One region of the Paenibacillus sp. Marseille-P2973 genome, then DNA from elsewhere that is predicted to be linked to it. Evidence: predicted binding sites of a transcription regulator. Region 1 holds the regulator's gene; the other holds the start of a gene.
What was found. The regulator Rex, encoded in region 1, represses fermentation and respiration genes when NADH is low (regulators of the CRP and FNR family bind a similar motif). The targets are predictions, from matches to a motif close to TTGTGAAATATTTCACAA.

Region 1 (5,868 bases):
GGTAAATCGCTCGGATATTTGCTTCCGGCTATTTACCACAGCGTGAAGAATGATGAGAAGGTAATGGTCAGCACGCATACGATCAACCTCCAGGAGCAGCTGAGGGAAAGGGATGTGCCCCTGTTGACGGAGGTCGTGCCTTTTCCGTTCAGCGCAGCTGTATTCAAGGGAAGACAGCATTATTTGTGTTTGCGCAAATTTGAACATAAAATTAATAGAAGAGACTTTGCGACACCTAAAGAAGAGGTGATGACGGCCGCCCAGATGATCGTATGGCTGGCCCATACGGAGACGGGCGACGACGAGGAGCTGAACCTTGGAAACCGCGGTGGAGATTTTTGGGAAACGGTGGCGAGTGAATCGGACTCGTGCCTTGGCCGCTCTTGCCCGTGGTTCCGCAAATGTTACTATCACAAGGCCAAGCATGAAGCGGGTGTTGCCGATGTGGTCATTACGAACCATTCCAAGCTGTTCACCGATATTCAAGCCGGCCACCAGCTGCTGCCTGGATACGAACGTCTGGTAATTGACGAAGCGCATCATTTGGAAGAAGTGGCAGGCAAGCATTTGGGACTTCAAATGAAGTATTTTACCGTTGTCCATACGCTCACCCGGCTGTTTAAGGATAGTAAAACCGGACAATTCCCGAATCTGCGCAGTATGCTGCAGCAATCGGGAAGTGAGAAATCTGCGGAATGGTGTTCGGTTATTGACGGATTGTACCCGACCCTTGTGGATGTGAAGGAGAACTGGGATCGGCTGGCCGAGCTGATGTTTACGCTGATGCCTGAACGCAGCGATGCAGCGCCAGGGGATCCTGGACAGTTTGTGCTGCGCTTGCTGCCGCAAAAGAAACCGAAGGCGTGGGATACGCTTACCGCGCTGGAGAATCAAATTTTTGTGGCTATGGGCGACGTTCTCCGCAAAGGCGAGCGGATGATCAACGAGCTTAAGGAAGACGACCATGATTACGGCTATGAGAGCCTGATCACCGATATTAGCGGACTCTTGAAGGATCTCGGAACCGAACGCGACGCGCTGCGATTTTTTATTAAGCTGGAGGACGAGAATACGGTATACTGGATAGAAGGAAACGGTAATTACCGTAGCCGGTCCCTGCAAATTTTCGCGGTTCCGATCGACGTGAGCGCGCAATTGAAGGGTTATTTCTTCGACAAAAAGAAAAGTGTAGTCATGACCTCGGCTACGTTGTCGGTCGACAAATCGTTCCAGTATATGATAGATCAGCTTGGATTAACCGAAGCCGCGGCGGAGGACAGACTGATTACTTCGATGCTGCCTTCCCCGTTCAATTACCGGGAACAGGCGCTGCTGGTCATTCCGCGGGACTTTCCAAGCGTAAAGGGAAGTGTAGGCGACGATCATTTCGTGGCTACTCTGGTTCAGTCCCTTGCCGACACAGCGGTGGTAACGAAGGGCCGTATGATGGTCCTGTTTACATCGTACCGGATGCTGAGGCAGGTATATGATCCTTTGAAGGAGCAGCTGGCCGGACAAGGAATTACCGTGATCGGGCAGGGAATGGATAGCGGAAGCCGGACCAAGCTGACCCGTCGCTTCCAGGGACAACATGCTTCGGTGCTGCTCGGAACGAGCAGCTTCTGGGAAGGCGTGGACATTCCGGGGGAAGCTTTGACGAGTCTCGCTATCGTCCGTCTGCCTTTTCAGCCGCCCAACCACCCGCTTGTGGAGGCAAAGAGCGAACGGCTGCAGCAGCAGAAGAAGAACCCGTTCATGAAGCTGTCCGTTCCGCAAGCCGTCATTCGGTTCAAGCAGGGCTTCGGACGTCTGGTCCGGTCTTCGCAGGACCGCGGGATCGTGGTTGTTTACGATACACGCATCTTGGAATCTTACTACGGGAAATACTTTTTATATTCTTTGCCCGGACCGAAAATGGAGCATATGCCGCTCGGGCAGATGGTTCCGCGAATTTCGGAATGGCTGAACGCAGAGGAACAATAAACGTTCTTCAAATCGCGCCTATTAGGGGGATAACCAAATGAAATCGGAAAAAATTTCTGACGCCGTAGTACGCAGATTGCCGGTGTATTTACGTTTTCTTAATGAACTGAGCCGCCGGGAGGTCCCGACGGTTTCTTCTCAGGAGCTTGGACAAAAGCTGGATCTCAATCCGGCGCAAATCCGTAAGGACCTAGCTTATTTCGGCGACTTTGGCCGGAAGGGGATCGGATATGACGTCTCCTATCTGATCGAGAAAATCCGCCAGATTCTGAACTTGGACCAGCAGATCAACGTGGCTTTGATCGGAGCCGGTAATCTCGGACAAGCATTGTCGAATTACAACGCTTATTTGAAGGACAATATGAAAATCGTCGCCGTATTCGACGCATCCCCTGGTAAAATCGGTACCCAGATCAACAATATCACGATTCAACCGATCGAAGATCTGGTGGATACGGTAAGAGGCAATCAGATCCGGATCGGAATTATTACGGTTCCCGCACCGGAAGCCCAGCGAGTAGCCGACCAGCTTGTGGCCGCTGGAATTGGGGCTATCTTGAATTTTGCGCCCACGATCCTTAAGGTGCCTTCTGAGGTGCGGGTGCATGCGGCCGATTTCACAACCGACTTGATGAGTCTTGCTTATTATTTGAACGGAGGAAAGGAACATTCGGAACATGAATCGGAAATGGTTGATTAAAGACGGAACCTTCGCCGTGCCGGACCGGGAGAAGCCGGTCATTCGCGGATATATGCTGGTAGAAGGCAGCACGATTACTTATATAGGCGAACAGCGCCCGGAAGAAGGCGTGGAGGGCGCCGAAACCTTCGACGGTAAAGGCCTGCTCTTCTTGCCGGGACTCGTCAATACCCATGGTCATGCCGCCATGTCTTTGCTTCGCGGTTATGGGGATGACATGGTGCTTCAAACCTGGCTGCAGGAAAAAATGTGGCCGATGGAAGCTAAATTTACCGGGGAGGATGTCTACCGCGGCACAGCATTGTCCGTTCTGGAAATGCTGAAAGGCGGAACAACGACCTTCCTGGATATGTACGATCACATGGACCAAGTGGCTTCCGTTGTCGAGCAATCGGGGATCCGGGCGGTACTGACGCGCGGAGTCATCGGGCTATGCCCGCCTGACGTTCAGCAGCATAAGCTGGATGAGGCGGTGGCTTTTGCCCGTAATTGGCATGGTAAAGCGGACGGGCGGATTACGACGATGATGTCGCCGCACTCGCCTTATACCTGTCCGCCGGATTATATCGAGAAGATCGTTCAGGCGGCACATGACCTGAATCTGCCGCTGCATACGCATATGTCGGAAACACGGGCCGAGGTCGAGCAGAACGTAGCGGATTACGGATTGCGTCCGGTTCAGCATTTGTTAAACCTGGGATTGTTCAGCCGTCCGGCACTTTTGGCACATGCTGTGCATTTGACGGATGAGGAGATCGAAATTTTGGCGGCGCACAATGTGGCCGTTTCCCATAACCCGGGCAGCAATCTCAAACTGGCAAGTGGAGTTGCCCGCGTACCGGACCTGCTTAAAGCGGGCGTAACCGTATCATTGGGCACAGACGGACCAGCAAGCAATAATAACCTAGATATGTTCGAGGAAATCCGCCTGGCAGCTCTTATTCACAAAGGAGTCTCGGGCGACCCGACCGCGGTTCCGGCCGCGGAAGCGCTCAGAATGGGTACGGAATACGGTGCGAAATCGCTCTTCCTTCAAGACACGGGCAGGCTGGCCGCGGGCATGAAGGCGGACTTCATCGCGCTGAATACAGAGCAAGCCCATTTCTTGCCACGGACGGATTATATTTCCCATGCCGTTTACTCGGCGGGTTCGAAGGATGTCGAGCATGTTTGGGTGAACGGTAAGCAGGTAGTTAAGCACGGAGCTTGTCTGACACTTGACGAGGAGAAGGTCCGGTTTGAAGCCCAGGCTGCCTTTGAGGGCCTGTTAGGCCGATAACATGCCGCAGGGTATGAAAGAGAAACCGGAATAAGCCGGCATCGGGGAAAGGAAGAGTAGGTTGAAGAACAGAACCAAATGGATCCTGCTCTCCATTGTGATTTTGGTGCTGGTGCTCATTGGCCTTCACCGCTTTTATCTGTATGTCCACGAGGATATATGGCAAGGAGAGAATGAAGCCGTTCAACGGGCCAGACAGGAAACCGGACTGACCGAAGCCGAAAAAGTGTGGAAATCGGTCTGGGACAAAGTATGCTGGGTAGTGGAAGGCAAGGATGCAGACGGACAAGAGATCATGGTCTGGCTGCCGGAGGGCGGGCAGGCTGAAGTAAAGCCGCTGTCCGAGGGCGTATCGGAAAGCCAAGTCCGTACAATCATACATGATCAATATCCCGGTATTGAAGTCGTGCGGCTTATGCCGGGTATCTACAACAATGAATTGGTGTGGCAGCTATTTTATAAGGAAAAGGCGCATCATTATTACCGTTTTTTCCGGTTTAGCGACGGCCAGGCATTGGAAGAGGTATTTACATTGCCGAACCGGTAAATGTTGCATAAGAAATAATAACAGCCTTGCGCTGAATTCATGGACCTGTCAAGCGGTCCGTGCTTCAGTGCAAGGCTGTTTTTAGAGGTTGTTCAAAAAGTCATCTTTCCAAGACGAAGGGGATCATGAAGCGGATTCGACGTCGAATCTTGAATTCAGCCGGGCCTTCCGTTGCTCACGTACCCCATGAGCAAATGCTTACGAAGTCGTTTTCTACGAAAACGTTTAGCTCCGCTACTCAGTCCCTAACTTCATCCAACCTAAAGCGTTTTGCAAAAACGCACTTCGAAAGCATACGCCTCGGTCCTGCAAACCTGACTTTTTGAACATGCACTTTTATAAAAATTTTAAATATATTCACAACTTTATTCGAAAATGTATATACGATGTGATATACTCATATTTGTAAGTTTGATATATATACTAATGTGGTTTGAATGTATTATTTGATATATGAATTTAATATTACATCAAGGGGGATTATGCCGTGAAATTGCGCGTTGGACCAATTATCGCGAGCGTGGCTGTTTCCGCGACTCTATTATTCGGAGGATGGTTTGCCTATAAGCAATGGGCTGTCGAGAGCCCGTTTGAAAATAAATTGAATCAATACGAGGGTGTGAAGAGCGTTCAAACAGATATTACCCAGAAACAGGCCCTGGTGAAACTTAATTTAGAACCGGGAACCGATTTTGGCAGTCTGGTGAAGCAAATTCAGAATGACGGCCGCAAGTGGATCGGAAATCGGGAGTTGAAGCTGGAAGTGCAAGATAACGCATCTCAGGAGCTTAACGATTTGTGGGAAGAGGCGTTGTTCCCGATCGCGCAGGCGATGGAAAATAAAGAGTATACCGGTATTACCGACACTCTGGATAAATTGCGGGAAAAAGACAGCAACTTGTCAGCCAAGGCTGAAATGGACGATCGGAACGTCTATATTACGTTGAGTGATGGACAAGCGAGCAAATTTATTATTTTACCTCGCGTATCGCAGAATATGGGGGTGTGGCCGAATGCGTAAGTGGATGCTGGAGCTGGCGGCCGGGTTTGTACCCGTCCTGTTCATTTTCCTCGCTTTTATCGGATATAATGTCATTCCGCTGCTTGTCGGCATAGTTATGCTGGGGGCATTGTTCGCGGCGGTCAAGATGCGCGGCGGCATCGTTGCCACGGCTTCCCAGGAACGTAAACGCAAAAAAATCGGCTCGTCCAATTTGACTTTCGACGAAATCGGCGGGCAAGACAGCGCCAAGCAGGAATTGCGTGAAGCGCTTGATTTTATGGTTCGGCATGAAGAAATCAAAAAATTCGGCATTCGGCCGATCAAAGGGATTTTGCTGACGGGGCCTCCGGGAACCG
Region 2 (5,868 bases), on a different contig from region 1:
TTGGCCGTGGTGGCGGGCACGATCTTTTTTCCGTCGCTGATTAGCGGATTCCCGTTGTTGACGGCGATGGCGGGCGGGCTTCTTGCGGGAGCCGTCGTGTTCCTGATGGCCGGACGGAAACGGAGCGCGCCCGTACGCCTGGCTTTGGGCGGCATGTCGCTTACGCTGGTGCTCTCCTCGCTGACAGGCACGCTTCAACTGTTATTTGAAAATGAAACCGCAGGCCTGTTCCTTTGGGGCTCCGGCTCTTTGATCCAAAATGATTGGCATAACGTGGCGGCAATCTGGCCGTGGGTGCTGGGCGGCTTGCTGCTGTCGGTGCTGTTCAGCCGGAATCTCGACATTCTATTGATGGATGAAGATGTCGGCAAGTCGCTCGGCCAGCGGATCGGATTAACCCGGACGGTCAGTGTGCTGACGGCCGTATTGCTGGCCGCGGTGACGGTAAGTGCGGTGGGGCCGATTGGCTTCGTCGGTCTCATTGCGCCGCATTTGCTGCGGCTGATGGGCCTGCACCGTCACCGTCTGCTCATCCCCGGCGCGGTCATTTGGGGAGCGATCGTGCTGGTGGCGGCCGATCTGGCCGTGCTGTTGCTGGAGCCGGCGTTCGGGCTGCTGCCGGCCGGCTCCGCCACGGCGGCGCTCGGCGCGCCGTGGCTCATTTGGCTAGTGTACCGCATGAAGCCGTCGCGCGGCGAGGTGCAGGGTGCTTCCTCCGGCATGGGCGCGGGCTTCCGGCGCGTCCTGCCGTATCCCGCCCTGCTGGTGGGGGCGGGGCTTCTGCTGCTGCTCGCGCTGGGCGCCGGCCTCGTCTTCGGCGGCACAACGGTGCCGCTGCATGACGTCTGGGCCGCTTTGACGGGCGAGGCCAGCAAGATCACCAGGTATATGGTGATCGAGACCCGGCTGCCCCGCCTGTTGGTGGCGGCCCTTGCCGGCGCCTCGCTCGCCGCGAGCGGCACGCTGCTGCAGGGCGTCGTGCGCAACCCGCTCGCCGATCCCTCGGTGATCGGCGTCACGTCCGGCGCCGGGCTGGGCGCGCTCGTCTTCCTGATTCTGCTGCCGCAGTTACCGAGCTCGGTCGTGCCGGTCGCCGCCTTTCTTGGCGCCATCGCTGCAGCGCTCGTAATCTTCGCGATCAGCCGCAAGGGCGGCATGCAGCCCGCGAAGGTCGCGTTGATCGGCATGGCGGTCTCGGCCTTCGGCTCGGCCGGCATCCAGGCGCTCGTCGTCAAGGCGCAGCTTCGCGTCGCTTCGGCGCTGACCTGGCTGTCGGGCAGCACGTATGCCCGGGGCTGGGACGACCTCGGCTGGCTGTTCGCCTGGCCGCTCGTGCTGCTGCCGCTCGCCTGGTGGCTGGCCCGCCGCCTTGATCTGCTCGCCCTTGGCGACGCCTCGGCGATCAACCTCGGCGTCTCCGCCGAGCGGACGCGCATGCTCGGCGGCCTGCTTGGCGCGGCGCTCGCCGCTTCGGCCGTGGCGACGGTCGGCACCGTCGGCTTCGTCGGCCTGCTGGCGCCGCATGCGGCCCGGCTGCTCGTGCCGAACTCGAATCGCAAGCTGACCTTGCTCTCGGCCCTGCTCGGGGCCGTGTTCCTGGTGCTTGCGGATATCGTCGGCCGCGTGCTGCTCGCGCCAAAAGAAATTCCGTCCGGCTTGGTCGTGGCTTTGCTCGGCGCGCCGTACTTCCTGTGGCTGATGCGGACAGCCGGCGCGCGGTCCGCTTCTTCCAAATAAACCTGAGAACCGTTCGGCTTCGGCCGAGCGGTTTTTTGCGTTCGTCAACCGAATGAAATGAAATAAATACAAAGTTCAACTCATGATATCGGGTAAAGCTAGAAATAATAATAAACCTGAGCCAATGAACAGCCAATAAACCACCATTAAACTTAGTAAGCCCCCTAATTGTGCGCCTCAGAAGGACAAAACGTTAAAATGTCCGTTCAAAAGGTGGACAAAGGGACAATATCATCAGCCAGCCCTCCAAAAATATTTAAAATTGTGAATATTTTTTGAAATGGCGGTTTGCTACTTGCAATGTGAAAAATGTCACACTATAATAAGAGTATCAGGTGAACAAATTCACAATCACAACAAATTTAAAGTGACTAATTTCACAAATAATACCCCTAACGATTACAAACTTATTAAATAAAACAATACAGGGGATTCGAGGAGGAAGAAATCATGAAAGTAGCAGTTATCGGATGTACTCACGCAGGAACAGCAGCCATTGTAAATACAGCAAAGCTTTATCCGGAGGCGGAAATTACGGTATACGAGCGCAATGACAACATCTCCTTCCTGTCGTGCGGCATTGCTTTATATGTCGGCGGCATGGTGAAAGACCCGCAAGGCCTGTTCTATTCGTCGCCGGCACAATTGGCTGAACTGGGCGTGAACACGAAGATGCGCCATGAGGTAACTGCGGTGGATACGGCGGCAAAAACGCTGAAGGCCCGCAACCTGGAGACCGGCGAAGAGTTGACTGATACATTCGATAAGTTGATCGTGACGACAGGCTCGTGGCCGATCATTCCGAAGTTCGAAGGCATCGAGCTGGAGAACATTCTGCTCTCGAAAAACTTCAATCATTCGAACACCATTATCGAAAAGGCCGAGCAAGCTAAAAACATCGTCGTGGTTGGTGCAGGCTATATCGGAGTAGAGCTGGTCGAAGCGTTCCAACTGAACGGCAAGCAGGTGACTTTGATCGATGCGGAAGACCGTATCTTGAGCAAGTATCTGGATGCCGAGTATACGGATAAAATCGAAGCATCGCTCCGTGAGCATGGAATTACTCTTGCCTTGGGCGAGAAAGTGACGAAATTCACAGGTGAGCACGGCAAAGTGGGCCAGGTAGTAACGGACCGCGGTCAGTACGATGCGGATCTGGTCATTATGTGCATCGGGTTCCGTCCGAATACGGACCTGTTGAAAGGGCAAGTCGACATGCTCACGAACGGCGCGATTATTGTGGATGAATATATGCGGACCAGTACGCCGGATGTGTATGCGGCAGGCGACAGCTGCGCGGTCTTCTACAATCCGACGAAAAAGCATGCCTATATTCCACTCGCTACCAACGCTGTCCGGATGGGAACTTTGGTCGCCCGTAATCTGGTGGCCCCAACGGTTAGATATATGGGGACTCAAGGAACCTCGGGTATCAAAATCTACGAGGATAATATCGCAGGAACCGGGATGACGGAAACGGCCGCTAAAGATGCCGGTATTGAAGCGGAAGCGGTCATCATTACGGATAACTATCGTCCTGAATTTATGCCGACCCATGAGCCGGTAATGCTGAAAGTGGTCTATGAAAAAGAAACCAGACGCATTCTGGGCGCTCAAATCATGTCGAAGGTCGATTTGACGCAGTCGATCAACACCATTTCGGTTTGCATCCAAAACGGCATGAAGATGGAAGAGCTGGCGTTCGTCGATTTCTTCTTCCAGCCTCATTACAACAAGCCTTGGAACTTCTTGAACAGCGCAGGCCTTGGGGCGCTGCCGGAAGTACCGGTAAGAGAAACGGTTCAGGCGTAACACCGGACCTGGATCGAAGCTGATCAAATCAGAATTAACCCCATGCTAGACTCTCTCTTCGCCAGCAGAATTATCATTCTGCCGGCTTTTTCTTTTTTACATATTTGTGTGAAATTCTTCACTTTATGAGGCCATGTCGTGACTTATGTTACTTAAGGATTGAAATACCCAAGTTACAATTAAGGCGGAGTAGGAGAGTTTACAAACATAGTCCTAAAGGAGAATGAATCATGGCTTACAATAAACCTGATCAAATTGCGAAAGTGACGGTCGAAATGGGCATCAAGAAGGCGCACAATCCTTTGCTGACGGTTTTGATTCTTGGGTTTTTAGGCGGGGCCTTTATCGCCCTCGGATTTTTGCTGGATATTCGCGTTATAGCCGGCGCTCCGAAAGAATGGGGCAGCATCGCTTCTTTTATCGGCGCAGCGGTATTCCCGATCGGTCTGATCCTGGTGCTTCTCGCCGGTGGAGAGCTACTAACAGGAAACATGATGGCCGTGCCGTTATCGCGGCTGGCGAAACGGATTACGACGGGTGAGATGTGCAAAAACCTGGTCCTCATCACTATAAGTAACTTTGTAGGCGCGTTGTTCGTCGCTTACTTTTTCGGACATGTCGTAGGGCTGACCTCCAGCGGCGTATACTTGGATAAACTGGTTGATATGGCCGGGCATAAGCTGGATGACAGCTTTTTGCAGGCTTTCATATCGGGGATCGGCTGTAACTGGCTCGTGGCCCTTGCCGTATGGCTGTCTTATGGTGCAGATAATATGAGCGGGAAAATTCTCGGGATCTGGTTCCCGACGATGGCTTTCGTTGCAATCGGGTTTCAGCACGTCGTAGCAAATATGTTCCTGATTCCGGCTGCCATCTTTGAAGGCTACTTCTCCTGGGGAGATTACTTCAGAAATTTTGTTCCGGTATGGTTGGGGAACCTCGTGGGCGGCGCATTGTTTGTTGCCGGTGCTTACTGGACGGCCTATTTAAAAGACAACGGTGCAGGAACGACATTAACGGGAAAACAGGTGAATTCGGCCAATGTATCGAATAATGGACCAACCAATGTACCAGCCAATGCTCCAGTCAATGCTTCGGCTAATGCTTCGGCCCCATCTTCCGGTCCGATGCTCTTTCCTTAAGCAGCCGGCTCAAGGCTGTAACTTCATAGTAATATACTTCGGTATTAAACGGTCTAAAGGCTGCGTCTTCGTTCGCGAAGAGCGGCCTTTTTCGTCTTACACGTTTGTCGGAAAGACGGCGGCTCCACCTTGCCTGTAGACAAGGATTGGGCTTTTTTCTACAATTACTTAGATAGGGAGGGAAGCTCGCAATGATTCATGAAGAGAACGGAATATTTCCCGCGGTGTGTCCGCTTGATTGCCCGGATACCTGCGGTTTACTGCTGCATAAAGAGAACGGAAAGATCGTGAAGGTGACGGGAAATCCCGACCATCCGATTACGCAGGGAGCGATCTGCAATAAGGTGCGTAATATGGCTGAGCGGGTCTATCATCCTGAACGGGTGCTGTACCCTATGAAGCGCATCGGCGCTAAGGGAGAGGGGAAATTCGAACGGATTACCTGGGATGAAGCCATAGCTGAAATCGCAGGGCGATTTCAGGAACTGACCCGAGAGCATGGTCCCGAATCGATCCTGCCGTACAACTTTTACGGAAATATGGGGATTCTTAGCGTCGAGGGAATGGACCGGCGATTCTTCAACCGGTTGGGCGCATCCAAACTGCAGCGGGCGATCTGCACGGCTGCGGGGAGTGCCGGCTGGGAATACACGATGGGCTTTGGCGGCGGTACCAGCCCGGAAGAAACGTTGAAGGCAAAGCTGATTATTGTGTGGGGCGGCAATATCGTCAGCACGAATATGCACCAGGTCGCCCTGATTGAAAAGGCCCGGAAGCAGGGGGCGAAGCTCGTAGTCATCGACGTTCACCGCAACCGTACCGGCCAAAGAGCCGATTGGTTCATCCCGCTATATCCCGGGACGGACAGTGCGTTGGCGCTAGGTATGATGCATGTGCTGTTTGCGCGGGGATTGGTGAACGAAGAGTTCCTTGAACGGTATACCTTGGGTCATGAGGAGCTTCGCGAGCATGTGAAAACCTATACGCCACTTCATGTTTCGGCAATTACGGGGGTTCCTGCCGAGGATATCGAAGCCCTCGCAATCATGTATGCGGAGACTTCGCCCGCTTATATTCATATGGGCAACGGGCTTCAACACCATGATAATGGCGGAATGGCGATCCGTACGATTAGCTGCCTGCCGGCTTTGACCGGGCAGTGGCTCGTTCCGGGCGG

Region 2: KB559_RS14875 (formate/nitrite transporter family protein) is a predicted target of Rex. The motif match lies at 3,656-3,673, and genes of this name have one in related genera.

The regions. Positions count from the first base shown of each region.
Region 1 is NZ_JAGQEH010000002.1:576,890-582,757, reverse strand. Features, by position in the region: gene dinG (ATP-dependent DNA helicase DinG) at 1-1,983, shown strand, start outside; gene KB559_RS06230 (redox-sensing transcriptional repressor Rex) at 2,021-2,683, shown strand; gene KB559_RS06225 (amidohydrolase) at 2,661-3,962, shown strand; gene KB559_RS06220 (cell wall elongation regulator TseB-like domain-containing protein) at 4,024-4,509, shown strand; gene KB559_RS06215 (hypothetical protein) at 4,997-5,530, shown strand; gene KB559_RS06210 (AAA family ATPase) at 5,523-5,868, shown strand, end outside.
Region 2 is NZ_JAGQEH010000006.1:222,558-228,425, reverse strand. Features, by position in the region: gene KB559_RS14885 (iron ABC transporter permease) at 1-1,737, shown strand, start outside; gene KB559_RS14880 (FAD-dependent oxidoreductase) at 2,188-3,549, shown strand; gene KB559_RS14875 (formate/nitrite transporter family protein) at 3,780-4,691, shown strand; gene KB559_RS14870 (molybdopterin-containing oxidoreductase family protein) at 4,883-5,868, shown strand, end outside.